Regions from separate parts of the Streptomyces sp. NPDC051684 genome, predicted to be linked through region 3. Evidence: riboswitches for the same ligand, from Rfam matches in the RefSeq annotation. Region 3 holds a riboswitch; each other region holds the start of a gene.
What was found. A riboswitch is a leader RNA that binds a small molecule or an ion and turns the genes downstream of it on or off. The one in region 3 is predicted to bind cyclic di-AMP.
Positions count from the first base shown of each region.

Region 1: linked by a shared signal. The riboswitch ahead of ACIA8D_RS31505 (transglycosylase family protein) and the one ahead of ACIA8D_RS01325 (NlpC/P60 family protein) in region 3 are both predicted to bind cyclic di-AMP.
Region 2: linked by a shared signal. The riboswitch ahead of ACIA8D_RS31155 (M23 family metallopeptidase) and the one ahead of ACIA8D_RS01325 (NlpC/P60 family protein) in region 3 are both predicted to bind cyclic di-AMP.
Region 4: linked by a shared signal. The riboswitch ahead of ACIA8D_RS26210 (C40 family peptidase) and the one ahead of ACIA8D_RS01325 (NlpC/P60 family protein) in region 3 are both predicted to bind cyclic di-AMP.

Region 1 covers NZ_JBITCS010000032.1:67,660-74,781, forward strand. Annotated here, with positions in the region: gene ACIA8D_RS31485 (exopolyphosphatase) at 96-1,040, opposite strand; gene ACIA8D_RS31490 (DUF501 domain-containing protein) at 1,221-1,739, opposite strand; gene ACIA8D_RS31495 (septum formation initiator family protein) at 1,766-2,254, opposite strand; gene eno (phosphopyruvate hydratase) at 2,351-3,631, opposite strand; gene ACIA8D_RS31505 (transglycosylase family protein) at 3,939-4,652, opposite strand; cyclic di-AMP (ydaO/yuaA leader) riboswitch at 4,657-4,815, opposite strand; gene ACIA8D_RS31510 (transglycosylase family protein) at 4,996-6,033, opposite strand; gene ACIA8D_RS31515 (cytochrome P450) at 6,177-7,122, opposite strand, start outside.
Region 2 covers NZ_JBITCS010000031.1:95,015-102,136, reverse strand. Annotated here, with positions in the region: gene ACIA8D_RS31170 (TetR/AcrR family transcriptional regulator) at 1-562, shown strand, start outside; gene ACIA8D_RS31165 (SGNH/GDSL hydrolase family protein) at 605-1,387, opposite strand; gene ACIA8D_RS31160 (MFS transporter) at 1,798-3,153, shown strand; gene ACIA8D_RS31155 (M23 family metallopeptidase) at 3,337-4,113, opposite strand; cyclic di-AMP (ydaO/yuaA leader) riboswitch at 4,117-4,288, opposite strand; gene ACIA8D_RS31150 (tyrosine-protein phosphatase) at 4,672-5,469, shown strand; gene ACIA8D_RS31145 (ABC transporter permease) at 5,583-7,122, opposite strand, start outside.
Region 3 covers NZ_JBITCS010000001.1:275,745-282,866, forward strand. Annotated here, with positions in the region: gene ACIA8D_RS01310 (lipase family alpha/beta hydrolase) at 1-313, shown strand, start outside; gene ACIA8D_RS01315 (M23 family metallopeptidase) at 649-2,220, shown strand; gene pcrA (DNA helicase PcrA) at 2,271-4,772, opposite strand; cyclic di-AMP (ydaO/yuaA leader) riboswitch at 4,959-5,111, shown strand; gene ACIA8D_RS01325 (NlpC/P60 family protein) at 5,119-6,309, shown strand; gene ACIA8D_RS01330 (hypothetical protein) at 6,341-6,694, opposite strand; gene ACIA8D_RS01335 (NlpC/P60 family protein) at 6,990-7,122, shown strand, end outside.
Region 4 covers NZ_JBITCS010000023.1:29,698-36,819, forward strand. Annotated here, with positions in the region: gene ACIA8D_RS26175 (adenosylmethionine--8-amino-7-oxononanoate transaminase) at 1-365, opposite strand, end outside; gene bioB (biotin synthase BioB) at 358-1,506, opposite strand; gene ACIA8D_RS26185 (8-amino-7-oxononanoate synthase) at 1,676-2,845, shown strand; gene ACIA8D_RS26190 (DUF397 domain-containing protein) at 2,829-3,038, opposite strand; gene ACIA8D_RS26195 (helix-turn-helix domain-containing protein) at 3,089-3,940, opposite strand; gene ACIA8D_RS26200 (ATP-binding protein) at 4,224-4,661, shown strand; gene ACIA8D_RS26205 (DUF6328 family protein) at 4,645-5,118, opposite strand; gene ACIA8D_RS26210 (C40 family peptidase) at 5,167-5,640, opposite strand; cyclic di-AMP (ydaO/yuaA leader) riboswitch at 5,644-5,855, opposite strand; gene ACIA8D_RS26215 (hypothetical protein) at 6,210-6,518, opposite strand; gene ACIA8D_RS26220 (ATP-dependent Clp protease proteolytic subunit) at 6,526-7,122, opposite strand, start outside.

The DNA of each region.
Region 1 (7,122 bases), on a different contig from region 3:
CCCGCAGGGTGCTCAGACGCTGTGCGGGGCGCTCAGGAGAGACACTTCCGGGCCTGTTTCCGGGCCGATTTTCGGGCCTGTTCTCCGGTCCTGTTTCAGGCGATGGACCAGGCGATCCCGTCGAGGATGTCGTGCTCGCTCACGACCACCTCGCGCGCCCCGATCCGCTCCATGATGAGGCGCAGCACGAGCACGCCCGAGGCGATGACGTCGACCCGGCCCGGGTGGATGACCGGCTTCAGCGCGCGCTGGTCGTGCGTGGTCTCAAGCAGCCAGTCCGTCAGCTCGGCGACCTTGTCGTACGAGATCCGGGAGTGGTGGATCGCCGCCGAGTCGTACGCGCTCAGGCCGAGCGCCAGCGCGGCCACCGTCGTGACCGAACCCGCGAGGCCCACCAGCGTGCGGGCCTCGGTCAGCGGCACCGTCTGATTGACCAGGTCGAGGGCCGCGCCGATGTCCTGCCGGATCGCCTCGATCTGCGCGGCGGTGGGCGGATCGGTGACCGTGCCGTCCGCGGCGACGAGGTGGCGCTCCGTCATCCGTACGCAGCCGATGTCCACGGAGCGCGCGGCGCGCACGGAGTCGTCGCCGACGACGAACTCGGTGGAGCCGCCGCCGATGTCGACGACCAGGTAGGGCTTGTCCAGGTCGGCCCGGCCCGTGAGTTCCTTCGTCGCACCCGTGAAGGAGAACGTCGCCTCCTGGTCACCGGTGATGACTTCGGGCTCGACGCCCAGGATGTCGAGGACGCCGCTCACGAAGTCCGCGCGGTTCTCGGCGTCGCGGGACGCGGAGGTCGCCACGAAGCGGAGCTTCTCGGCGCCGTGCTCCTTGATGACCTCGGCGTACTCGCGGCAGGCCGCGAAGGTCCGCTCCAGCGCCTCCGGGGCGAGCCGGCCCGTCTTGTCGACGCCCTGGCCGAGCCGGACGATCGTCATCCGACGGTCCAGGTCGACGAGTTCACCGGTTTCCGGGTTCGCGTCTGCGACGAGGAGGCGGATGCTGTTGGTGCCGCAGTCGATGGCGGCGACCCTGGTCATGCGGGTGAGCTCCTGAAGTCGTCGTGATGGTTACGGGAGCCGCTGGGGGCTCTGCCCCCAGACCCCCGCGCCTCAATCGCCGGCGGGGCTCGATTTTCAAGCCCCGCCGGCGATTGAGGAGGCCCGTCCGGCAGGACTTTCGGGAAGGGGCGGGGTGGGGTGGGGTGAGGGAAAGGGAATTCAGTCGGTGGGGGCGACGCAAGGGCCCTTTTTCCACCACTCCGGGAGCATCGCGATCGCCTCGTCGCCCAACGGGTTCACGCCGGGACCCGCGGCCAGCGAGTGGCCGACCAGGACGTGCAGGCACTTCACCCGGTCGGGCATCCCACCGGCGCTCGGGAAGCCCTCCAGGACCTCGATGGCGTCGCGGCGGGCGATGTAGTCCTCGTGGGCCGCACGGTACTGCCGGGCCAGCTCCGGGTCGGTCTGGAGCCGCTCCGTCATCTCCTTCATCACGCCGTTGGCCTCGAGCGTGCCGATCGCCGACGCCGCACGCGGACACGTGAGGTAGTACGTCGTCGGGAACGGGGTGCCGTCCTCCAGACGCGGGGCCGTCTCGACCACGTCCGGGTTGCCGCAGGGGCAGCGGTGCGCGATGGCGCGCAGGCCGCGCGGCGGGCGCCCCAGCTGCTCCTTGAACGCCTGGATGTCGGCGTCCGTGGGCGTGGTGGGCTCGGTCTGCGGCGGGGGAGTTTCCATCGCTCGGGTGTTTCCTTCAGTCTTTGTCAATTGTCCGCCTGGTCGGCCTTGTCGACGCCGTCCCAGACGTTGGAGTACCAGGGGCGGTCCTCCGCGCCCTGCTCGGCGCGCTCGGCGGCGGTGCGCTCGCTCGGCACCACGTAACCGGTCTCGCCCGGCATCACCATGTGCAGGCGCTCCCGGATCCGCTGCTCGGCGAACGCGTCGTCCTGCCAGCGGGCCTTCTGGTCGCGCAGCCTGTCGACCCGCTCCTTGGCCTCCTGCTGCTGGCGCCGCAGGTCCTCGATCTCGCCGCGCTGCGAGACGTACTGCCTTATCGGGTACGCGAGCGCGACCACGAGGGTGCACAGGACGAGGGCCAGCAGGGCCGCGCGGCCGGTGAGCCGGGAGCGGCGGGCCTGCCGCTTGTTCTGCGAGCGGTAGACGCGCTCGGCGGTCTGCTCGCCCAGCACACGCAGGCGGGTGGCCGTCGAGAAGCGATCTCTGGAGTCCCTGTCCCGTACCTTTCCGGGCATCGCCTCTGCTCCCGCCTCCCCGCTCACGTGCGTACGTCCCCGCACACGGTACGGGACCGAGTGCGGGGACGTACGTATCTACAGCGTCAGGGGTGGTCAGCCCTTGAAGCGCGGGAAGGCCGAGCGACCGGCGTAGACCGCCGCGTCGTCCAGGATCTCCTCGATGCGCAGCAGCTGGTTGTACTTGGCGACGCGCTCGGAGCGGGCCGGGGCGCCGGTCTTGATCTGGCCGCAGTTCGTGGCGACGGCCAGGTCGGCGATGGTGACGTCCTCGGTCTCGCCGGAGCGGTGGGACATCATGCACTTGAAGCCGTTGCGCTGGGCCAGCTCGACGGCGTCCAGGGTCTCGGTCAGCGAACCGATCTGGTTCACCTTCACGAGCAGGGCGTTCGCCGAGTTCTCCTCGATGCCGCGGGCCAGGCGCTCCGGGTTGGTGACGAAGAGGTCGTCGCCGACGAGCTGGACCTTGTCGCCCAGCTTCTCGGTGATGACGTTCCAGCCGGCCCAGTCGTCCTCGTACAGCGGGTCCTCGATGGAGACGAGCGGGTACGCGGAGACGAGCTCCTCGTAGTACTCCGTCATCTCGGCGGCGGAGCGCTCCTTGCCCTCGAACTGGTACTTGCCGTCCTTGTAGAACTCGGAGGCGGCGACGTCGAGGGCGAGGGCGATCTGCTGGCCGGGAACGTAGCCGGCTTCCTTGATGGCCTCGAGGATCAGGTCCAGGGCCTCACGGTTCGAGCCCAGGTTCGGGGCGAAGCCGCCCTCGTCGCCCAGGCCGGTGGCCAGGCCCTTGCTCTTCAGGACCTTCTTCAGCGTGTGGTAGACCTCGGCGCCCCAGCGCAGGGCCTCGGAGAAGGACTCCGCGCCGATCGGGGCGATCATGAACTCCTGGATGTCGACGTTGGAGTCCGCGTGGGACCCGCCGTTCAGGATGTTCATCATCGGCACCGGGAGAAGGTGCGCGTTCGGGCCGCCCAGGTAGCGGAAGAGCGGCAGGTCGGACGCCTCGGAAGCGGCGTGCGCGACGGCGAGCGAGACACCGAGGATGGCGTTGGCGCCGAGCGAGCCCTTGTTGTCGGTCGCGTCCAGGTCGAACATCGCCTGGTCGATCAGGCGCTGCTCGGTGGCGTCGTAGCCGACGAGCTCCGGGCCGATCTGCTCGATGACGGCGAGGACGGCCTTCTCGACGCCCTTGCCCTGGTAACGGTTCGGGTCACCGTCGCGGAGTTCGATGGCCTCGAAGGCACCGGTGGAGGCGCCGGACGGGACGGCAGCACGGCCGGTGCTCCCGTCGTCGAGGCCGACCTCGACCTCGACCGTGGGGTTGCCTCGGGAGTCCAGGATTTCCCGGGCTACGACGACGTCGATGGACGGCACGAGCATCTCCTTCTGGGATGTGACGAAGCTTGGCGGGCGGCCGTCGGACAACGGATCCCGCCCCCCTGAGCCTAACCGGCTCCCGGGCATCGGCCATCCGAACGCCCGCCTCGTGGACAACGCCGTTAGCGAAATGTTCCTTAACGGAACAAAAACAGCGACCCCCGCCCCGGCTGTGCCGGGGCGGGGGTCGCCGAAGTGAGCGGCCCGTGGGGACGGGGAGGGCGGCGGGACTCGGCGTCCGCCGATGCCGAGTCCGTGCCTGGGGGTCCTGGGCGGACCGGGCCCCTGCGCGGGGCCGGACGTCTTAGCTGAGGTGCAGCTGCTGACCCGGGTAGATCAGGTTGGCGTCCTTGACGATGTCCTTGTTCTTCTCGAACACCTGCTGCCAGGTCGTGCCGTGCGCCTCGGCGATCTTGCTGAGGGTGTCGCCGGACTTGACCTTGTACTCGCCGTCGCCCTTCTCGACCTTGTTACCGGTCGGGGTGGTGACGGTGTCCTGCTTCGGGGCCTCCTGCTTCGGGGCCTCCTGCTTGGGGGCCTCCTGCTGCTGCGGCTGCTGACGCTGCTCGGAGCGGTCGGCACGCTGCTGGGTCTCCTGCTTCGGAGCCTGCTGCTGCGACGAGTCGTCACCGCCACCCTCGTTCGGGGTGGAGGACAGGCCCGAGCCGCAGTTCGGCCAGGCACCGCTGCCCTGGGAGGCGAGAACCTTCTCGCCGACGGCTATCTGCTGCGCCTTGGACGCCTGGTCGGCGGTGGAGGCGTACTGGTCGCCGCCGTAGGCGGACCAGGTGGAGGACGAGAACTGCAGACCGCCGTAGAAACCGTTGCCGGTGTTGGTGGACCAGTTGCCGCCGGACTCGCACTGCGCGACCTGGTCCCACTCGGACGTGGTGGCGGCGGAGGCCGAGGTGGCACCCATCAGCGGCACGGCGACGGCGGCAGCGGCGACACCGCCGAGCGTGGCGACGCGGACGGCCTTGGACGGGCGGCGGTGCTTGTTCTTGCCGGAAAACAGCATGGAGATGTCTCCTCACCGACGCCTGCGAGGTGAGCTGTCGGGTTCGGACCAGTGAGTGTCCGGCAGACGCATCCTTGTGCGCTGCTTAACCCCAAGCCCGTCCGGTCTCCCGGAAGGGCGGCTTACCTGGGTCCCCCGCTCCTGCCTACGGCGCTTACGCGTCGACTGTTCCCGTACGGACGTTGGCAGGATTCGGCGTGACGTCCATCGGGGCCCGCTGAAGCGAGCGGTCACGAACGTAAGCGGTCGATCCGTCCGATTTCAAAGTCGATCAGGGGCTTTGAGACCCATGTCTCACTCGATCGACATCGGACAAAGCCCCTTCAACCGCCCCGAACCCCCGCTACCTTTTGTCCGATCCGTCCCCAAGATCCAGGCTCTGACCAGGAAGGATGAGGTCTGGGTCGGTACCGACCGTCTCCTTGTTCCGCTCATAGAGCGCGTCCCATCCGCCGTGCACGTCCTGGGTCTTCGCGATGTCCCAGAGGTTGTCGCCGGCGTGCACCTCGTACGTGTCGCCGGCGCGCTTGTCGTCGCGTGAGGCGTGCCGCCCCGCCCCCTTACGGGAGTCGGAACCGTCGTCGTCGGCGCGGTCGCCGCGGTGGCGGCCGGACGTGTCGCCGGAGGGCCGGGCGGACGGGGAGGCCGTCCCGGCGGGGGTGCCGTCAGAAGGCGCGTGGGACTTGTCACTTGACGGGCTCGACGACTCCGCCCCCTTGTTACCGGAGGTATCGCTCGTCTCGTCCGCCGTCGGGCGGTCCGAGGAGTCGGAGCCCGCGGACTCGTCGTGACCCTTGTCTCCCGAATCGGCGGATTCGGCGGATTCGGCGGAATCGCTGGACTCGGTGGAGTCGGCCGGATCCGTGGCGTCCGCGGAGCCCGCCTTGTCGGCGCCGCCATCTGCGCCCTCGCCCGACGACTTGTCGTCGTCACCGGAGTCGGACGACTCGGAAGGCTGCGCCGACGGTGACGCGGACACGCCCGGGTCGACGTCCGCCGAGCCGTCGTCCTTGGTGAGGTCCGAGGTGAGCGAGCACATCGGCCAGGCGCTCGGCCCCTTGTCGCCGAGAACCTTCTCGGCGACGGCTATCTGCTGCGAGCGGCTGGCCTGGTCGGCACGCGGGGCGTAGTCGAGCCCCCCGTACTCCTCCCATCTCTCCTGCGTGAACTGGAGGCCGCCGTAGTAGCCGTTACCGGCGTCCAGGCTCCACTGCCCACCGCTCTCGCACTCGGCGAGCTTGTCCCACGCCTGCGTGGTCGCGGCACTCGCGCCGCTCGCGGCGAACAGCGGGATCGCGATGGCGCTGCCGGTGACTCCGGCGGCGACGACGAGAGCAGGGGCCTGACGGGGGCGACGGTGACGACCGTTCCCGGAGAGCATGCGTTTGCCTTTCGCGAGACTGATGCTGCTACGCGCGACGGGTGGTGCAAGTGGTGCGGGTTGTGCATGTGTCGCGATGATCCGTGAACGTAGCGGCACTCGAACGCCTGTCACAAGTCGATGCAGCGTAGATCACGTGAAAGTCACATTGTTGACGCCCCGTCAGTTCCGGCCGGGTTCTGACGCGGGGTGAACTCCACCGGCAGCGTGCGCAGTCCACGCATAATGAGCCCGCCACGCCACCGCAAATCGGTCGGTTCCACCGCAAGTCGCAGGTCCGGGAGGCGCGTCAGGAGCGTGCCGAGAGCGGCCTGCCCCTCCAGGCGCGCGAGCGGGGCGCCGAGGCAGTAGTGGATGCCGTGTCCGTAGCCGAGGTGCTGGTTGTCGCGGCGGGAGAGGTCGAGGGTGTCGGGCTCGGTGAAGCGCGCCGGGTCTCGGTCGGCGGCGGCGAGCACGACGAGAACCGGGTCGCCGACGCCGATCTCCTGGCCGCCGATGGTCAGCGGCTCCCTGGCGAACCGCCAGGTGGCCATCTCCACCGGCCCGTCGAAGCGCAGCAGTTCCTCGATCCCGGTCTCCAGCAGGTCCCGCTCCCCCACCGCGATCGACTTCTGCAGGCGCTCGCGCTGTTCGGGGTGGGTGAGCAGGGCGTACGTGCCGTTGCCGATGAGGTTGACCGTGGTCTCGAACCCGGCGAAGAGCAGCACGAAGCACATCGCCGCCACCTCGTTCTCCGTGAGGTGTTCGCCGTGGTCGGAGGCGCGGATCAGGTCGGAGATCAGGTCGTCGGTGAGGTCGCCGCGCTTGCGGTGGATGAGGTCCACCAGATAGGCGCGGATCCGCTTCACCGCGCGTCCCACCCCGCCGCGCGGTCCCCCGCCGTGGCGGATCATCATGCCCGCCCACTCGCGGAAGTCGTCCTGGTCCTCGCGGGGGACGCCGAGGAGGTCGCAGATGGCGTAGATGGGGAGCGGGAAGGCGAAGTCGTGGATGAGGTCGGCCTCGCCCTTCGCCTCGAAGGCGTCGATGAGGTCGTCCGTCAACTGCTGGACGCGTGGCGCGAATTCGGCGACGCGGCGGGGGGTGAAG
Region 2 (7,122 bases), on a different contig from region 3:
CGGGGTCGCCGCCGTGCGCATCGCCGATGTGGCATCGGCGCTCGGCGTGAGCAACGCGCTGGTGCTGTACCACTTCTCGACGAAGGAGAAGCTCGTCGCGGCCGCGTTCGCGCACGCCGCCGAGAGCGACCTGGCGCATCTGCGCAAACTGCTCGGCCGCCGCACGACGGCCCTGAAACGGCTGCGCGCCGCGGTGCGCTGGTACGCGCCGACGGGGCAGGCCAAGGGGTGGCGGCTGTGGATCGAGGGCTGGGCGGCGGCGCTGCGCGAGCCGGCGCTGCGGGAGGTCACGCGGGACCTCGACCAGCAGTGGAAGGCGGCGCTCGCGGAAGTGGTCGCCGAGGGCGTGGCGGCGGACGAGTTCGCCTGCCCCGATCCGATGGGGACGGCGCTGCGGATCACGGCACTGTTGGACGGGCTCGCCGTGCAGATGACGACCTACGACGACGGGCGCGCCAAGCCGGGCACGGTGTCGCGGGCGCGCATGCAGGAGTGGGTGGACGAGGCACTCGCCCGCGAACTGGGCCTTGAGCGCGCGGAGTTGACGGGCGCGGGGCGCTGACGATAACCCGTCAGCGCCCCCGTACCGCCGAAGGGGCGGGCGTCAGGACGCCGCCTCCAGGTGGGCCTTCACCGCGTGCGGGTCGATGAAGCCCTTGGCCTGCACGCGGTCACCGGAGGACTCGCCGCGCAGCCGGCGCCCGATCCACGGCACCAGGAACTCGCGCGCCCAGTGGATGTCGTCGCGCCGCACCTCGAACGTGCCGCGCGGAGGCAGCAGCGGCCACGCCTGCTCGGGGTCGGCCGGCACCTCGATGCCGAGCGCCTGACCGGCGCGCAGCGCCACCCGCGTGTGCCCCTCGGGCGACAGGTGCAGGCGGTCCTCGTCCCATGCCCTGCGGTCCTGGACCGACTTCAGCGACCACAGGTCGAGCACCGGGCAGCCGTAGCGGTCGGCGATCGCCCGCACATGCATGTTGTACGTGGCGATCTTGCCGCGCAGATGCTTGAGCACGGCCACGTCACGGGTGTCGAACCCGGTGGCCACCATGACGGTGCCCGCCGCGTCGGCGAGCTTGGCGACGGCCCTCTCGAAACGCTCGGCCACGTCGTCGGGATCGGTGCCGGGGCGGATGATGTCGTTGCCGCCGGCGACCAGGGTCACGAGGTCGGGAGCGAGCTCGACCGCCTTCGGGACCTGGTCCGCGACGATCTGGTCGATGAGCTTGCCGCGCACGGCCAGGTTCGCGTACTTGAAGGTGTCCTCGGGGACGCGGTCGTCCAGGAGGACGGCGAGCCGGTCGGCCCAGCCCGCGAACTTCCCGTCGGGACCGGGGTCGCCGACGCCCTCGGTGAAACTGTCCCCGATGGCCGCGTAGGAGCGGATCGTGCCGTTGAGTGAGTCCGCGAGTGCTCTCGATTCGTGTGCCACTCACGTATTTTCGCTGGTGAAAAGTGACCTACGCCATCGTAGGTAGGGGTTGACGCGTGGTGAGAAAGCCCACTCGCCGCTTGGGGAATAAGTGGCCGCGCATGCGCCTGTTAACGTTCCTTGCATGTCTGCTGCTTCGTGCGCGGCCGCTTGTGCCGCGGTGACCGGGACGTCCCGCTAGCGGCGGGGCGTTCGACTCACACTCCTCCTGGGCGCCCAGCCGCTTCGTGATCAGACCGGAGCGGCACGTTTGTGCTGCTCGGAGCCTTCTCTGAGCAACGGAGCACCTGATGCTTCCAGGCATCCTTCCTTCTTCACGCGGGCACGGCCCGTCCCCGGCGCGCGCATGGCTGGTGCTGTGCGCGCTGTCCATGCTGCAGTTCTTCATCGCGGTCGACGTGACCGTGGTCAACATCGCCCTGCCCTCGATCGGCGCCGCCTTCGACGTCGACGGGCACACCCTGACCTGGGTCGTGGTCGGCTACACGGTCACCGGCGGCGGGGTGTTGATGCTGGGTGGCCGGCTCGCCGACCTGCTCGGGCGGCGACGCGTGCTGCTGCTCTGCGCCGGCCTGTTCGGTGCCGCGTCGCTGCTGGCCGGGCTGGCGCCCACCTTCGGCTGGCTGGTGGTCGCGCGGCTGCTGCAAGGGGTCGGCGAGGCCGTCGCGCTGCCGGCCGCGATGGCCACCATCGTCCTGATGTTCCCCGAAGGCCCGCGGCGGTCGCGGGCCTTGGGCGTGTGGGCGGCGGTGGCGAGCTGCGGCCTGGTGATCGGATTCGTCCTGTCCGGGATCGTCACCGCCCACTTGGGGTGGCGTTGGATCTTCCTGATCTCGGTCCCGTTCGTCCTGACCGTGCTGCTGGCAACCCTCTTCCTGGTCGAGGGGGACCGGCCCGTGGCGGCCAAGGCGGCTCCGGCGCTGGACCTTGGCGGTGCGCTGCTGCTGACCGCCTGCCCGTTGCTGTTCACCCTCGGAGTCGTCCAGGCCGGTGAACCGGGAACGCCCGCGTGGGCGGTGTTCGGGGCGCTGGCGGGGGCGGTGGCCGCCGGGGTCGGATTCGTGCGCGTCGAGGCGCGCTCGCACAATCCGCTGCTGCCGCTGCGCTTCTTCGCCCATCGCACGCGGGTGGTGGCCAACCTGACCACGATGCTGCTCAGCGGGGCGCTGTCGACCTCGTTCCTGCTGTTCACGTTCTACTTGCAGGAACGACTGGGCATCGGCCCGCTCGGCGCGGGCCTGACCATGCTGCCGCTGGCCGTTTCCCTGATCACCTTCTCGGTGCTCGTGCCGCGCCTGCTGGGCCGCTGGGGCGCACGCGCGTGCGTGCTCGCCGGCCTCGGCTTCACCGCGGCCGCGATGGCCGCCACCGCCCTCGTCGCGGCGCTGCGGGCCAACGGCCCCGCGATGATCCCGGCCATGCTCCTGATCGCGGCCGGGATGGGAGTCGGCCTCGTAGGGCTGCAATACCTCGCCGTCAGCGGCGTCAGCGAGGACGACGCCGGGATCGCCTCGGGCGTCCAACGCGCGGCGGACCAGCTGGGCGGCGCGAGCGGGGTGGCCGTCTGCGTCGGGATCGGGTTCGCTCCGGGCCTGCACTCCCTCGACCCGTTCCTCGTCGCCACCGCACTGGCGGCCACCGGGCTCGCGGTCGGTGCGGTCCTGGCCTGGCGCATGCCCGCGTCGGCTCCCGCAGGAGACGCGCGGGAACAGTCCGGGTGACCGCCGCCGGGCCACCCCGGCCCGGCGGCGCGGGCTGCGGATCAGGACGACCGCACTCCACAACCCGCACCCTCTGAGCGCGCGAACGCGATGCGGCGCCCGGAGAGAACCCCGGGCGCCGCATCGGAACGGGCCGACGAGCCGCTACCGCATCACGCGCTCACCTCACGTGCTCACGTCGCCTCAGGCGCTCACACCGTGCTCACTCAGGTACGCGATCGGGTCGATGTCCGAGCCGTAGTCCGCGGTCGTGCGGATCTCGAAGTGCAGGTGCGGGCCGGTGACGTTGCCGGTCGCGCCGGACTTGGCGATCTCCTGGCCGGCCGTCACGGTGTCGCCCTGGGCGACGCCGATCGAGGACAGGTGGCCGTACTGGGAGAAGTGGCCGTCGGCGTGCTCAATGACGACCTCGTTGCCGTACGCGCCACCCGAGCCGGTCGAGACGACGGTGCCGTCGGCGATCGACTTCACGGAGGTGCCGGTGGACACCGAGTAGTCGGCGCCGGTGTGGCTGCCGCTGGACCACATGGAGCCGGAGTTGCCGTAGCCGTTGCCCTTGGCGCCGTCGACCGGCGCCACGTAGTCGCCGGAGGCGGTCGTCTTGGCGCTCGCCTGCGTGGCGGCGGGCTTGGCGGCGGAGTCGCCCTCGGCCGCGGCGCCGAGGGTGAGCTTGACGCCGATCTTGAGGTGGTCCGCGTTGGAGCCGACCGCGTCCTTGTTGTCCTCGTACAGCTTCTTCCAGCCGCCGTCGACGTCCTGCGCCTTGGCGATCTTCGAGAGCGTGTCACCGGCCTTGACGGTGTACGTCGTGGTGTCGGCGGTGGCGCCGGACGTCGCGGCCTGCGCGCCACTGGCGCCCATCAGCGGCAGCACGATGGCCGCTCCGCCGGCGGAGGCGACGGCGGCGACCCGGGCGATGCGGCGGGAGGTCGAAAGGCGGTGCTTTCCCTTTGCGGGCATGCTGAATTTCCTCTCCGTCGCCTACGAGGTGAGCTGTCGGGTTCGGGCTGGAGATGCCCGGCCGCGCCCGGGGTACGGGCACGGCTTCACCCCAAGCCGCTTCGGGAAATCCCCTACGCGGCGTCTTGCGTGTGGGTCCCCCGCTCCTGCCGTGACGGGTAGTCGAAAGGAATCCGGGCGGCGGCAGGACTAGGCGTTCCGACCGGATTGATTGGTGACCGTAGGCGAACCGCAATGACGGCGACAACTGCCGAATTCACTTGCGGTGGCAATTCCTTGGGTTTCTGAGGCTTCCCTGTGTAACCCTGCGTCGACATTCTCCGCTTTACCAACGCCATACCTTCGGGGATTACTGGGGAGGCATTCCGGGCCGCCCGCCACACAGCGTCACGAACATGAGGCCGGTCACGCACACTCCCACAAGCCCCTTCGATTCATGCACAGTTGACACAGAAGTGGGCAAATCGGACAGATGGTTGCCTGTGGAACCGATGTCGTATCGTCAGGAGCGCGCCCACCGGTGACCCAACGCCGGTGCACCGATTGGGAGGAGCCCCTGTGACGCAGCACGCACCGTCCACCGAGCCCGAGCTGACCGGAGTGCGCAACTTCCGAGACGTGGGCGGCCTGCCCACCGTGGACGGCCGGCGCGTGCGCCAGGGCGTGCTGTTCCGCAGCGGTCACCTCGCCCATGCCACGGCCGAGGACTCGACCTTCCTCTCCTCGCTCGGCCTGCACACGGTCTTCGACTTCCGCAACGCCGCGGACCAGAGGCTGGAGGGCGCCGACGTCGAGCTCCCCGGCGTCCGCAATCTCAACCTGCCGCTCAACGACCCGGCCGACGGCGCCGAATTCTGGACCATGGTCCGCGACGGCGACATCGAGCAGCTGCGCCAGATCCTCTCCGAGGGCCGCGCGGCGAACCGCCTCGTCGACTCCTACCGCACCATGATCAAGGAGCGCACCGCCGAGCACAGCCGCGTGCTGCACTCCCTCGCCGAGGACAGCCTTCCCGCGCTGATGCACTGCGCGGCCGGCAAGGACCGCGCGGGCCTGTCGATCGCGGTGACGCTGCTCGCGGTCGGCGTGGAGCGCGACGCCATCGAGGCGGACTACCTCAAGTCGAACGAGAAGCACCGCCGCTACGACGTGCGCCGCTCCGCCACCGCGAAGGACGCCTACTCCCCCGAGGTCATGGAGCTGCTCAGCCCGCTCTTCGACGCCCGCATCGAGTACCTGAACGCCGGCCTCGAAACCATCGACGAGCAGTGGGGATCCACGGACCGCTACCTCGAAGAGGGCCTCAAGCTCACCGCGGCGACGCGCGAGCGGCTGCGCGAGCGCCTTCTGGACTGACCGCCGGGCGTCCCACGGTGCCGGTGACCGTGACCGTCGAACGTCACACGGTGCTGGTGACCGGCGAACGTCACACGGTGCCGGGCGTCACGCTCCGCCCGGCACCACCCCGCCTACCAGGACCCGACGTCACCCCCGTCGCGCAGTGCCGCCCGGGCCGGGAGGGTCACGGCGAGCAGGCCGAGGCACACCGCGCCCCCGGCGAACGTGCCGTACAGCAGCGGCGGTATGTACGGGGACTCCCCCGTCAGGCCGCGCATCATCGGCGTCAGCGTGATCAGCGCGATGGTGGTGCCCAGCACCACTCCCGCCGCCGACACCAGCAGGCTCTCCCAGCGCAGCATCCGCAGCACCTGGCGGCGTGTGGAGCCGACGAGGCGCAGCACGGTCAGTTCGCGACGGCGATCCAGGACCGTCATCACCAGCGTGTTGACCGCGGCGACGGCCGCGAAGCCGCCCAGGACCGCGGCCATCATGTAGTTGGACCAGGCGCCCAGTTCGTCGTCCACGCTCCGCGCGACCGCGTAGCCCGAGGCGTCGGTGACCTGCCCAAGCGCGGCGAGCGGTCCGGCGTCGCCACCGCGCACCAGCAGCGTGCTGTCGAAGCCCGAGGTGACGTGTCCGGTCAGGGACGCCCGGTCCATGGTCACCGCCGGCAGTCCGAGGCCCCGGCCGTAGACCGCGGCGACTTCCGGTCGGGCCTTCGTGCCGTCGGGGAGGTAGAGCGGCAGCTTGTCGCCGACCTTCACCTCCGCCGCCGTGGCGAGGGTCCTGTCGATGGCGATGCGGCCCGCACCCACCCGGTCCAGGCTGCCGCCGCGCACATCCAGGTCCTGCACCTTGGCGAGCTCGGCGCCGGAGCCCGAGATGCCCTGCGTCGCCGTCGCCTGCAACGACGTCTCGCCGCCCGAGTCGATCGGCACGAGCACCTGCGTATCCAGCAGGCTCACCGCCGCGTCGACGCCGGCGGCGCGGGCGGCCCGGTCCGCGGCGCCCGCGGGCAGGCCCGCCGGGTTGGTGACGACGTGGTCCGCCGTGACACCCGCACGCAGCTGCTCGGCGGAGACCCTGCTCTCGCTCGTGTGCATGAACACCAGCGTCGAGGCGAAGGCCATCGCCAGCACGATCGGCGTGATCGCGGAGGCCAACCGGCGGGAGTTCGTCCGGGAGTTGGCGGCCGCCAGCGAGGCGGAGGCGCCGCCACCGTGCAGCAGCAGGCCGAACAGCGCCGCGCACAGCCGGGCCACCAGCGGGCCCAGCAGAGCCACCGCGAGCATGAAGAGCATCACGACGCCGAGGGAGGCGTTCGCCGCGTCGGCGCCGCCGGTCGAGGCCGCGACCCCGGCGAGCGCCGAGCCGCCGCCCAGGGCCGCCAGGCCGAGCACGGTGCGGATGACACCCGGTCGCAGCCGCTCCACCGAGGCCTCGGCGAGCGCCTGCCCCGGCTTGATCCTCGCGGGCCTGCGCCCTGCGATCCAGCCCGCACCGAGCGCCGTGAGCAGCCCCGTCCCGACGGCGGCGACCAGCGGGATCCACGAGACGTGCAACTCGACCGCCTGCGGGACGGCCCCACGGTCCTTCAGTTGCCCGAACCACCAGTGGGCGAGCCCGATCCCCGGCAGGCACCCGAGCACCCCGGCGAGCGGCGCGACG
Region 3 (7,122 bases):
CGCGCACCCGATCGTCCGGCAGATGCGGCCCGGCTCATCGGTCGTCGAGGAGTTGAAGCGGCCGGCGCCCGGGTGCCGTACGCGCTTCGTGAGCTTCTGGAGCGACCTCGACCAGCTGATGCTCCCGCTCGAGACGGCGTGCGTGGACCACGCGGACCTGCTCGCGCAGAACGTACGGGTCACGGGCATCGGTCATCTCGCGCTGCCGGTGCACCCGGCCGTCGCGACCGGCATCCGGCAGGCCCTCGACGCGGAGCCCGCGGAAGGAGCCCGTGCCGCCGACAAGACCGGCGGCGGCCTGACGGTCGCCTGACCACCTGATCCCGGCCCGCCCGATCGGTGTCCACCCCCGCCCGTCCGCGTCCATCCGTGTCCGCTTCGTCGAACGGATCTCGAACTCAGAGCCAAGGAACTGTCCGCAGTCCACCCAAAGGCGGTTGATTGCCCGTTTCCCCCGGGCCGGAAACCCGACGAAGATTGTCGCGCCCTCATACCGACGGGTACAGTCACCGCACTGCTCTGGCAGCCCCTGTTGTCGAGGCGAAAGAGAAGTTGGTGAACGACCGCAATCCGTCGGGGACCGTGCCTTACGCGGCGTACGACGGTCACTCCGCGACCAGCTTCGCAAGCGACCCTCTCTTCGGCGACATGGCAGAGGACCCGTACGAACCGGGCTCTCATGCGACCGGCCAGTGGCACACGGCCCCCCAGCAGCAGTACGCCGACCCCTACGCCTCCTCGTACTACGACACCGGCACCTACGACGCCGGCGCCTTCGCCACCGGCCCCTATGACACCGGTTCCTACGACACGACCGGCGCCTGGGCGACCGGCGGGTACGGGCAGGCCGCCGACATCCCGGCGCAGCAGCCCCGGTCGATGGCCGAGCAGCACGCCACGGGCCAGTGGGACACCTCGGCGTACGAGACGCAGATGTACGCGGCTCAACACCCCCACACGCAGGGCTTCGAGGCCCCGTCCTTCGGGACGCAGACCTTCGACACCCAGACCTTCGACGCGCAGACCTTCGACACGCAGTCCCTCGACGCGCAGACGCATACGCAGTCGTTCGACACGCAGTCCTTCGAGACCCAGAGCTTCGAGACCCAGAGCTTTGAGTTCCAGGAGTTCGAGGCGCAGCACTTCGAGGCGCAGGGCTTCGAGACGCAGAGCTTCAGCACGCACGACACGCACGACACCCAGGGCTTCACGCACACCTTCCAGTCCCCCGTCTTCGGTGCGACCGCGTACGACACGGGTGCGTACGACGCCACGCAGTGGAACGCCTCCGACGCCGTCGGCACCGCGGAGACCGAGGTCCAGCCCGAGCCAGAGCCTGTCACGGAGGCCCCCGAAGCGGACCACGCGCACGGGCCCGTCCTCGACCTCGACCACTCCCCCGAGCCCGATCCCACGCCCGAACCCGCCCCCGCGGCCCCGCAGCCCACGACGCGCAGGGCCGGGAAGAACGTCTCCCGCGGTCGCGCCGGCCGTCGCCGTCCGGCCAAGCGGTCCGCGCTCGTCACCGTCGTCGTGCCGTCGGTCTGTGTGGTCGGCGTCGCCGGGATCGCCGCGGCGAGCGTCGGCGGCGGCAGCGAGGACGACGGCAAGGAGACGCAGGCCGCGGCCGCTTCGGAGGCGCAGGCCGTGAAGCCGGCCGTCGCCAACAACAAGCTGGACTCGCAGCTGAAGGACCTGTCCGCCGACGCCGGCGACTTCGCCGACCGGGCGAGCCGCACGCAGGAGCGGATCGACCTCAGGGCGAAGCAGGAGGCGGCGCGGAAGCAGGCCGCCGAGGAGGCCGCGCGCAAGGAGGCGGCGCGGCCCAAGTTCGTGCTGCCGGTGAAGCAGCACGGGCTGAGCGCCTTCTTCGGGCAGGCCGGCGTCAACTGGATGTCCCAGCACTCCGGCATCGACTTCCCCGTCTCGTACGGGACTCCGGTGATGGCCGCGACGGACGGCACCGTGAAGACGCAGTGGAACAGCGCCTACGGGAACATGGCCATAGTCACGGCCAAGGACGGCACGGAGACCTGGTACTGCCACCTGTCCTCGCACACCGTGATGAACGGTCCGGTGAAGGCCGGTGACGTGATCGCGCGGTCCGGGAACTCCGGCAACTCGACCGGCCCGCACCTGCACTTCGAGGTGCACCCCGGCGGGAGCGCGGCGATCGACCCGCTGCCGTGGCTGCGCGGCCACGGCCTCGACCCGAACTGAGCCGCCCGCCGCCCCACCCCTGTGGGGCGGCTACGACGTCCGTAGGACGGCTACAGCTTCTCGACCGGCGCGTACCGCAGCAGCAGGCGCTTCGGCTTGGGGTCGCCGAAGTCGATCGACGCCTCCGCCTTGTCGCCCGTGCCCGACACGCCCACCACCGTGCCGAGCCCGAACTGGTCGTGCGTGACGCGGTCGCCGACGGCGAGGGCCACCACCGGCTTGGAGTTCGCCCGGCTCGTGGCGAAGGCCGGCGTCGAGCCCGTGCGGGAGCGCGAGGACGACAGGGATGCCGCGATGCCGCCACCGATGCTCTTGGTCGAGGCCGCGGGCGTGGACGGGCCGGTGCGCTTCCAGTCCAGGTGCCCGGCCGGGATCTCCTCCAGGAACCGGGACGGCGGGTTGTACGAGGGCTGCCCCCAGGCGCTGCGCATCGAGGCACGGGTCAGATAGAGGCGCTGGCGCGCGCGGGTGATGCCCACGTACGCGAGGCGGCGCTCCTCCTCCAGCTCCTTGGCCTGGCCGAGGGAGCGCATGTGCGGGAAGACGCCGTCCTCAAGACCCGTCAGGAAGACGACGGGGAACTCCAGGCCCTTGGCGGTGTGCAGCGTCATCAGCGTGATGACGCCGTCGCTGTTCTCCTCGTCGTCAGGGATCTGGTCGGAGTCGGCGACGAGGGCGACGCGCTCCAGGAAGTCGGAGAGCCCTCCGCCACTCGTCGCGGTCTCGCCCTCCGCCGTCTCCTCGCCCGCGGCGGACTCCTGCTCGAACTCCAGCGCCACGGCGGCGAGTTCCTGAAGGTTCTCGATCCGGGTCTCGTCCTGCGGGTCGGTGGAGGCCTGCAGTTCGGCGAGGTATCCGGTGCGCTCCAGGATCGCCTCGAGGACCGTGGCCGGGCCGGCGCCCGACTCCACGATCGTGCGGAGGTCCTCCATCAGCGTGTTGAACCGCTTCACGGCGTTCGCCGAGCGGGCCGCCATCCCGTACGCCTCGTCGACGCGGCGCAGCGCCTGCGGGAAGGAGATCTTCTCGCGCTGGGAGAGCGCGTCGATCATCGCTTCGGCGCGGTCGCCGATGCCGCGCTTGGGCACGTTGAGGATGCGGCGCAGCGGCACCGAGTCCTCGGGGTTGGAGAGCACCCGCAGGTAGGCCAGGACGTCCCTGACTTCCTTGCGCTCGTAGAAGCGGACGCCGCCGACGACCTTGTAGGGCAGGCCGGTGCGGATGAAGATCTCTTCGAAGACACGGGACTGCGCGTTCGTCCGGTAGAAGACCGCGACGTCGCCCGCGAGCGCGTCGCCCGCGTCGGTGAGCCGGTCGATCTCGTCGGCGATGAACTGCGCCTCGTCGTGCTCGGTGTCCGCGACGTAGCCGGTGATCTGGGCGCCGGGGCCCTCGTTGGTCCACAGGTTCTTCGGGCGGCGCGATTCGTTGCGCTCGATCACCGCGTTCGCCGCGCTGAGGATGGTCTGCGTGGAGCGGTAGTTCTGCTCCAGCAGGATCGTCTTCGCGTTGGGGTAGTCGTCCTCGAAGTCGAGGATGTTGCGGATCGTGGCGCCGCGGAAGGCGTAGATCGACTGGTCCGCGTCACCCACGACGCACAGCTCGGCCGGGTCGGCGCCCTCGCCCTCGGCGGGACCGACCAACTCGCGCACCAGCGCGTACTGCGCGTGGTTGGTGTCCTGGTACTCGTCGACGAGGACGTGGCGGAAGCGGCGGCGGTAGTGCTCGGCGACGTCCGGGAACGCGCGCAGCAGGTTGACCGTCGTCATGATCAGGTCGTCGAAGTCCAGCGCGTTCGCCTCGCGCAGGCGTGCCTGGTACATCGCGTAGGCCTGGGCGAGGGTCTTCTCGAAGCCGTCGGCGGCGGTCGCGGCGAAGTCCTCCTCGTCGATCAGCTCGTTCTTGAGGTTGCTGATCTTGGCGCTGAAGGACTTCGGCGGGAACTTCTTCGGGTCCAGGTCCAGGTCGCGGCAGACGAGCGCCATGAGCCGCTTGCTGTCGGCGGCGTCGTAGATCGAGAAGGAGGACGTGAAGCCGAGCTTCTTCGACTCGCGGCGCAGGATGCGCACGCACGCGCTGTGGAAGGTGGAGACCCACATCGCGTTCGCCCGCGGGCCCACCAGGTCCTCGACACGCTCCTTCATCTCGCCCGCGGCCTTGTTCGTGAACGTGATCGCGAGGATCTGGCCGGGGTGCACGCCGCGCTCGGCGAGCAGGTACGCGATGCGGTGCGTGAGGACGCGGGTCTTGCCGGAGCCGGCGCCCGCGACGATGAGCAGCGGAGTGCCGCCGTGCACGACGGCCGCCTGCTGGTTCTCGTTCAGCCCCTCCAGGAGGGTCGCCGAGTCGAGGACGGGGCGCGGGGCGCCGTCCCGGTAGTACGCGTCCCGCTCCGGGGGCACGCCGAACAGCCCGTCCGGCATCGGCTCCGGGGCCCCGTCGTCGTACTCGGGGTCCGGAGGCGGCGGCGGGGGTTCCTGCTCACCGCTCGGAGAGCCGGGCGCGCCCTTCTGGAGGCCGGTCAGGAAGCTGTCGTCAAAGAGGCTGCTCATCGCTCTACGAGTCTAGGCCGCCCCACTGACAACCTGTGGCTGCCTTCGGAACTCCAAGAGCCCGCCGGAGGGCAGATCACGAAAATGTATCGGGCATATCGAACATCAACCTTCACAGCAGCCACACGAGTTGGCTACGGTGCAGCCGGGCAGCCCGTCCCCCCGTCCGCGAATGTCGCGGCGAACGGGAAGCCCCCGCCGAGTCCCGTACGCCGCGAGGCAGGGAACCGGGGACCCAACCGACCTTGGGGTGAATCGGTCAGCCGACCGTAGGGCAGCCTTCCGCGCACCACGCCCGAACCCGACAGCTAACCCGGTAGGCGGACGACGGAAGGAGTCGCCTGCCTTGGCGTCGCACCGCAAGCCCCGCAGCCGGTCCCGGATGACGGGCGGCCTCCGCACGACCCCCGCGGTCGGCATCACCACCGCCGCCCTCACCTCCGTGGCCCTGCTCTCGCAGACCGCACAGGCCGCGCCCGCGCAGCCGTCGTCCAAGCCGCGCCTCGAAGAGGTGCAGAAGAAGGTCGACACCCTCTACCGGCAGGCCGAGGTCGCCACCCAGAAGTACAACGGGGCGAAGGAACGGACCGACGCCAAGAAACAGCAGGTCGACAAGCTCCTCGACGATGTCGCGCAGCGCACGGAGGACATGAACACGGCCCGCCAGAAGCTCGGCAGATACGCCGCTGAGCAGTACCGCTCGGGCAGTGTGAGCGACACCGCGACCATGTTCCTCGCGGACGACCCGGAGGACTACTTCTCGCAGCGCCAGCTGATGAGCCGGCTGACCGACGAGCAGAAGAAGTCGATCGACGACTATCAGAAGCAGACGCGCGAGACCGCGAAGAAGCGCACCGAGGCGCAGTCGAGCCTTGAGGACCTCACCGACTCGCAGACGGAGCTGAGGTCCACGAAGGAGACCGTGCAGACGAAGCTCTCCGATGCGCGGCAGCTGCTGTCCAAGCTGACCGCCGAGGAGAAGGCGCGGCTCGCGGCGATCGAGAAGGCCAAGGAGGAGGCCGCCCGCAAGAAGGCGGCGGAGCTGGCCGCCAAGCAGAAGGCCGCGGAGGACGCGAAGCGGAAGGCGGCCGAGCGGGCGAGGGAGCAGGAGCAGTCGTCCGGCTCGTCCTCCGGTTCCTCTTCCGGATCCTCGTCCGGTTCCTCGGACGCCTCGTACGCGACGAAGGCCGCGCAGGCGCTCGCGTTCGCCAAGGCGCAGGAGGGCAAGCCGTACGTGTGGGGTGCCACGGGACCGGACTCGTACGACTGCTCGGGTCTGACGGCGGCGGCGTGGAAGTCCGCGGGGATCTCGCTGCCGCGCACGACCTGGGACCAGGTCGAGATCGGCAAGACGGTGCCGCTCTCCGACATCCAACCCGGTGACCTGGTGTTCTTCTACGACGACATCAGCCACGTCGGCCTATACATGGGCGACGGCATGATGGTCCACGCGCCGAAGCCGGGCGCGGTCGTGCGCGAGGAGTCGATCTACTACGACGGCACGTCGTCGATCCACAGCGTGGTGCGGCCTGCCTGAGCCCGGCCGGCGCTGCCGATGACGCCAGTGATCAGGTCCAGAGCACCGCAATGAAGATGTTCGCGACGGTGAGCGCGCCGACCGTCGCGAACAGGCCCTTCTCCGCCTTCTCCTCGTCCCGCTTCACATAGACGATGCCGAGGATCACGATCAGGATGGCGAGCTTCACGCCGATCTTGATGTTGTTGACGGTGCTGCCGTCGGCCTGGTTGAGGCCGACCAGGGCGACACCGGTCACCAGCATGGTCAGGGCGCCGTGCAGCATCGCCTTGTTGAAGCGGGCCGTGCCCTCCTTCATCGCCGACATCTGCGTGAGGAAGCCGCCGAGCAGCGAGGCGATGCCGATGATGTGCAGACCGACGAAGAGGTTGATGAGTACGTCCATGGGGCCGGAGCCTACTTGGGCCCGTTTCGGACCACTTCGGAGGCCCAGCGGTCACCCTCTGCCACCACCCGTAACAAATGGGCCAGTTGCGAACAATCAGCCACCAACCCGTTACGCGGAGGTTTAGCGTCCTTGCTCAGGTGACCGGCTCCCCACCGCCGCCCGGGCCAGGGGCGGCAGTCGGACACCACCGCCGAGAAAGGTCCGGCGGCGACCCGCTCCCCCTGTGCGGGCCGCCGCCGGACGCGCGACCGGGGCTCGTGCGGTTCGCGGGCGGCCCCCAGAGGAGGACCTTGTGCCGGCAGCACACCGCAAGCCCCGACCGCGTCCGCTCAGCGCCGGCAGGGCCCGCACCGCGGCCACCCTCGCCCTCGCCTCCGCGGCCGGCGTCACCGCCCTCGACGGCGGGGCGGCGCACGCGGAGCCTG
Region 4 (7,122 bases), on a different contig from region 3:
ACCTCGACCGACACCGAGCCCGAGTCGGCGAGGAACACATGCTCAAGGCCCTCCGGTGACATGTCGACGAGGCGCTCCACGAGCCGTACCGCCGGCTCGTGCGTCAGGCCGCCGAACATCACATGGCTCATCCGTCCCAACTGGCCGCGCGCCGCCTCGTCGAGCACCGGATGGCCGTAGCCGTGGATCGCCGACCACCACGACGACATCCCGTCCACCAGTTCGCCGTGGTCCGCGACCCGCAGCCGGACCCCGGCCGCCGACTCGACGACCAGGGGCGTCTGCGTGCCGGGCATCGGACCGTACGGGTGCCAGACGTGCCGCCGGTCCAGGTCGAGCAGTTCGGCCACGTTCAGCTCAGGCATTGGGCGCCAGATCCGTTCCCGCGCCCCGGCGACGTACGGCGACGAGATCGGTCCGCGCCCCCTCGGTGTCGGCGGCGGCCTCGCCGTCGGTCCCGGTCTCCGGTGCGGGCGCACACGTCGAACCGCAGCCGCCCGCGGCCCGGTGCTCGGGCAGCGTCACCTGCTCCGTGCCCTCGACCTCGAAACCGGCGTCCGCGATCATGTCCAGGTCGGTCTTCCCCGCCTGGCCCTCGCTGGTCAAGTAGTCGCCCAGGAAGATGGAGTTGGCGATGTGCAGCGCGAGCGGCTGCATCGAGCGCAGGTGCACCTCGCGGCCGCCCGCGATCCGCACCTCCACGTCCGGGCACACGAACCGCACCATGGCCAGGATCCGCAGACACCGCTGCGGCGTCAGGTTCCACTCCTTGGCCAGCGGCGTCCCCTCGAACGGGATCAGGAAGTTCACCGGCACCGAATCGGGGTCGAGTTCGCGCAGCCCGTAGACGACATCGACCGGGTCCTCGTCGCGCTCGCCCATCCCCGCGATCAGACCGGAGCAGGCCGACAGGCCCGCCTCGTGCGCCTTGTTCACGGTGTCGACGCGGTCCGCGTACGTGTGCGTCGTCGTGATGTCGCCGTACGTCGCCTCGGAGGTGTTGAGGTTGTGGTTGTACGCGTCCGCCCCCGCGCCGCGCAGCCGTTCCGCCTGCCCCTCGTCGAGCAGGCCGAGGCAGGCGCAGATCTCCACGCCCTCGTTCTCGGACTTGATCGCATCGATGGTGCGCGCGACCCGGTCCACGTCCTTGTCCGTGGGGCCGCGCCCGCTTGCCACCAGACACACCCGCTTGGCGCCGCCCGCGACCCCGGCGGCCGCCGCCTTCGACGCCTCGTCGGGCTTCAGCCAGGTGTACTTGAGGATCTCCGCCTTCGACCCCAGGCGCTGCGAGCAGTACGAGCAGTCCTCCGGGCACAGACCCGACTTGAGGTTCACCAGATAGTTGAGTTTCACCCGCCGCCCGAACCAATGGCGGCGCACCTTGCCGGCCGCGGCCACCACGTCGAGCAGTTCGTCGTCGGACGTCGCGAGTACCGCGAGCGCCTCTTCACGGCTCGGCAGTTCGCGCCGAAGCCCCTTGTCCACCAGCGTGTTCAGCAGGTCCATGGGCCCTGATCCTTACCTATCCCGTGCCCTCGGGGAAAGGAGACTCTCTACAAAGGACGGCGTACGTCGTGTGGGTATTGCCACACCCTGCCCGAGTGGCGCGGCCGCTAGTGTCTGTGCATTACCTACAAAGCAGCGCTCACCCGTTGCCGGACTCGCAGAGGGACACATGGCCACGCCCCACACACCCGCGTTCGGCTGGATCGGAGCCGAGCGGCGCGCCCGCGAGGCCGCGGGACTCGTCCGCACCCTGCGCCCGCGCCCCGCGGACAGCCCGGTGCTCGACCTCGCGAGCAACGACTATCTGGGCCTCGCCCGGCACCCCGAGGTCGTCGAGGGTGCGGCCGACGCCGCGCGCCGGTGGGGCGGCGGGGCCACCGGGTCCCGCCTGGTGACGGGCAGCACCGAGCTGCACGCCCGCCTTGAGCGGGAACTCGCCGAGTTCTGCGGTTTCGAGGCGGCCCTCGTGTTCTCCTCGGGGTACGCCGCCAACCTCGCCGCCGTCACCGCGCTCGCCCCGGGCGCCTCACTGATCGTGTCGGACGCGGGCAACCACGCCTCGCTGATCGACGGCTGCCGGCTCGCCCGGGGTGCCACCCACGTGGCTCCGCACGCGGACCCGGAAGCCGTCCGCAAGGCGCTCGGCACACATGACGGGCCGGCCGTCGTCGTCACCGACTCGGTGTTCTCGGTGGACGGCGACCGGGCGCCCGTCGTCGAACTCGCGCAAGTGGCACGGGAGTTCGGTGCGGGGTTGATCATCGACGACGCGCACGGGCTCGGTGTCGTGGGGCCGGGTGGACGCGGCGTCCCGCACGCGGCGGGCCTCGCGGGCGCGGCGGACACCGTCGTCAGCGTCACCCTGTCCAAGTCGCTGGGCAGTCAGGGCGGCGCGGTCCTCGGTCCGGCCCACGTCATCGACCATCTCGTCAACGCGGCCCGCACGTTCATCTTCGACACGGGCCTCGCTCCGGCCGCCTGCGGCTCGGCCCTCGCGGCGCTGCGACTGCTGCGCCGCGAGCCCGAACGCGCCGCGCGTGCACGACACGTGGCGACGTCGCTGCATCAACTGCTGCTGGGCGAGGGCCTGTTGGCGGGACGGCCCGACGCCGCGGTCGTCTCCGTGCGCGCTCCCTCGCCCGACGCGGCCGTCCGCTGGGCGGCCGACTGCCGGGACGCGGGGCTCTCGGTGGGGTGCTTCCGGCCGCCGTCCGTGCCTGACGGCATCGCGCGGCTGCGGCTGACCGCCCGCGCCGACCTCACGGAGACCGAGGTCGCCGAGGCCGTCCGGGTGATCAGCCGCACTGTCCCGAACGGGGCTGCTACCGCAGGGAGTTGACGAAGCTCCGCCAGGTCTCGGACGTGAACAGGAGCGCGGGGCCCGCCGTGTGCTTGGAGTCCCGGACGGCCAGCAGTCCGGTCGTCACGCTCGTCCTCAACGGCGCTGTCTCCACGCAGTTGTTGGCGCCCGTGCTGCGGCTGCTGCGCCGCCATCGGACGCCCCTCAGCGACGTACTGCACGCAATGGTCATGGTGCCTCCTCACGCGGTGCCGGCGCACGACGAGGTGTCGGCGTCCTCGCTTACCCGGCAATCTTTGCGATGAATTCCAGTGAATCCTCGGGTGACCTGGCATGGAGCAGAAGAGCGTCGAAGGCGTCCGTGTACGCCTTGAGGTCTTCTTTCCGTTCGAGGTAGAGGCTACTCGTCAAATGGTCGAGAACAACCACATCCAGATCAGATGTGTTCGGAAAAGAGAACACAACGAAAGGTCCCGTCAGGCCGATATGGCCTCCGGACGAGAACGGAAGCACCTGGATCCGGACATGCGGCATCGACGCCGCCTCGGTCAGATGTGTCAACTGCCGTCGCAGCACGCCGCTCCCGCCCACCTCGCGGCGCAGCACGGCCTCGTCGAGCACGGCGGTGAGCCGCAGCGGCGGCTCGGCGCGCAGCACGTCCTGGCGCGCGAGCCGCACCTCCACCAACGCGTCGATGTGTCGGTCCGGTGCCCCGTTCAGCACCGAACATGTCACCGCGTGCGCGTACTCGGGCGTCTGCAGGAGCCCCGGTACGACACTCGTCTCCAGAGTCCTGATGCGGCACGCCTGTGACTCGAGGCTGATGAAATCGCGGTACGCGGGCGGCAGCAGACCGCGGTACGCGTGCCACCAGTGGTGCCCGCCCGCCTCGTCGCCGCCGGCCAGCGCGACCAGCAGCTCGCGGGTCCGGGGATCGCTGGCCTCGAAGGCGTCGAGCAGCCGCAGCACGTCCGAAGGCTTCACGCCACTGCGCCCTGTCTCGATCCTGCTCACCTTCGACTGGTGCCAGCCGACGAGCCTGGCCGCCTCCCCGCTCGTGAGGCCGGCCTGGACGCGCAGCGTCCGCAATTCGGCACCGAGCTTGCGGCGGCGTACCGCGGGACCGTATTTCATGGAGGACTCCTCGGGCTCCTCGCGTCACCCGGCCGGACTCCCTCCCGGCCGCACGGGACGCGTGTCTGAGCCGACGGTAGAGGACACAGCGTGCCTCGGCCCAAATACGGTCCACCGTCGCAGAGTTCACCGCATCGAGCGACAGATATATGCATATCTTGGGGGATCGGCACCACAGTGGGACGTCCAAGTGGCAATCTGGCGCGAAGCAGTTGCCGGGGCCCGCGCGCGAGCGATCCGCGAGGCCGGACGAGCCACCTCGGCGGGAAAGGGACACGTCGCCATGGCAGACCACCAGGAAGCATCCGTCACGCTGCCGAGCGATCCCGCCTCGGTCTCGGCCGCCCGCAGGTATGTCGCCTCCGTCCTCGCGGAGTGGGGCATGGCGTCGGGGACGGACGCGGCGGACACCGTCCGCCTGATCGTGTCCGAACTCGCGACGAACGCGGTGCAGCACACCCTCGGGCAGTCCCCCACGTTCACCGTCGACGTGGAGCTGGACCGCGACGAGCGGCTGCGCATCGGTGTCACCGACAGTCACCCCCGCTATCCCAAGCGGCTGCCGGCCGCGGTCCAGCAGGACAACGGGCGGGGGATGGTCATCATCCGCTGTCTCACCGCGGAGTGCGGCGGCACCCTGACGGTGCGCCCGACCCCGGAGGGCGGCAAGACGGTGTGGATCACACTGCCGTGGGTGGCCCCGGTCAGTCGTCCCGCTTGAGGAGCGCGCGCCGCATCAGCCACGGGAGCAGTCCCCACAGCCCCACACAGACGCAGAACGCGCCGGCGCCGGCCGCGATCCCGCCGGCCCTGCCGACCGTCACATCGACCACGAGCAGCACGGACCCGCTCAGCGCGAGCACGAGCGCCGCCATCCCGTACGCCGCGAGCCGCGAGGACACCCGTACGATCCGCCGCTTCGCACCCAGCTGGAACAGCACCCGGTGCACCGCGGCCGGCGCCGTGAACAGCGCGGCCGCGATGACCGTGAGGAGCAACGTCGTGACGTACGTGGTCCGTTGGACCGTGTCGAGCGACGGGAAGCGGGGGGTGAACGCGAGCGTCAGCAGGAACGCGAACAGGAACTGCACGCCGGTCTGGGTGACCCGGAGCTCTTGGAGGAGCTCTCCGAAGTTCCGATCGGCGCGTTCCAGAGGCGTCTCGTTGCGCTCATGCATCCCCTACGAGTATCCGCTCGCGGTCCGCTCAAGCGCGAGCGCAGGGGTTCACCGCACCCGGCCGTACGACACGCTGTTCGTCCAGATCCGCTCCAGACGGACCACGGAACCGGTCTTCGGGGAGTGCCAGATGCGGCCTTTTCCGGCGTAGATGCCGACGTGGTAGATGCTGCGGCCGGAGCGGAAGAACACCAGGTCTCCAGGTGTGCGATGAGACCTGGAGATGTGCTTGGTCTTGTTGTACTGCTGGGCCGCGGTGCGCGGCAGCTTCTTGCCCGCCCGCTTGAACGAGTAGAGCGTGAGGCCCGAGCAGTCGAACCGGTGCGGCCCCGCGGCGCCCCACTTGTACGGTGCACCCTTCTTGGACGCGGCGACCTGCAGTGCCTTGACGGATGCCGTTGCCGCTGATGCTTCGGACGCGGCGCCGGGGACCATGAGCCCCGCGCCGGCGACGGCGATGGAGAGGGCGGAAGCGGTGCCCGCCCGGGTCAGCAGCGACGGAACACGATTCAGCGCAGTCATGCGCAACCCTTCGTCAACCGCCTGTGAAGGATGACCTGTCGGGTTCGGGTGGCGAAGTTGCCCGGCCGCGTACCGCGGCTTCACCCCAAGGGCCGTCCGGCGCGGCCTCTGACGAGGCGCGGCGGTGGCCCGTCGTGCTCGGGTCCTCCACTCCTGCCGATGCACTCCTGTCGACCTGGCATCCGCACGGCGGCAGGACTCGGCGTCCGTGCGGACCGCCCCGCCGCGGCGGCGGGGGCTTGTCGTCGCAACGGATCTTCACGCACGGCCGAGGCGAAATCCGAGTCGAACCGGCGGTAAGTGAGGCTCGTCACCCTTGACCCGTTCAGGTGGACGCTGCGCCTTTCGCCCCTGCCCGCCGAGACCCGACGAGCCCCGCACCAGCGGCGGAACGCCATATTCCGGCGGTTGCCTACGGCTCGTACGCAACTTTGCCGGGCTCATCCGCGTACCGGAGGCTAGGCCGTACGGGGTACCCCATCTGGGTCGTTTGGGTTGCGGCTCGACGGTTCGGGAAGCCCGGTGAGCGGTCGACGGCTTCACCTGACTTCAATTGGCTTCAAGTGAATTCAACTGACCGGTTCTGACGGCAGTGTGACCCGGTTGGTGCGCCGCTCCCCGTCCAGGACGCGCAGTGCCCGCGCCAGCGTGCTCGCGTGCACCCGGCTCTCGCCCCTCTGGTGCATCAGGTTCAGCGCGTCCCGCAGCTCGACGGCCCGGCTCACCAGCGCCTGCGCCGCGCGCAGGCCGCTGTAGGTGTCGTCGCCCCGGGCCGGGTTGATCCGCGCGATGAGGTCGACCACCTCCAGATAGCGGTCCACGAGCTCGCACTCGGCGCGGGTCATCGCGGGCAGCGGCGGCGGTTCGGGTGGATACATCGGCCGATCACCTCGTGCCGGGGGAGCGCAGGGTGGCGGTACGGCTCTCGACGACGTGGTCCACCAGTCCGTACTCCAGGGCCTGTTCGGCCGTCAGGACGGTGTCCCGCTCGATGTCCGCGCCGACCTGCTCCTTGGTGCGCCCGCTGTGCCGGGCGAGCAGCTCCTCCAACTGGTCGCGCATGCGCGTGAGTTCGCTCGCGTAGATCTCCAGGTCGCTCGGCTGTCCCTGGGCCGGCTCGGGCAGCGAGGGCTGGTCGAGCACCACGCGCGCGCCGGGCAGCGTCATCCGCTTGCCGGGTGTCCCCGCCGCGAGCAGTACCGCGGCCACGGACGAGCACTGCCCCAGGCAGGTCGTCGCGACGTCGCAGCCGACGAACTGCATGGTGTCGTAGAGCGCGGTCATCGCGCTGAACGAGCCGCCCGGGGAGTTGATGTACAGGGAGATGTCCTGGTCGGGCGCCAGGTACTCGAGGTGCATGAACTGTGCCATCACATCGTTCGCCGAGACGTCGTCGATCGGCGTCCCGAGGAGGACGATGCGCTCTTCCAGAAGCTTCGAATACGGGTCGAGGGTGCGGCTGCCCGAGCTGGTGTGCTCGGT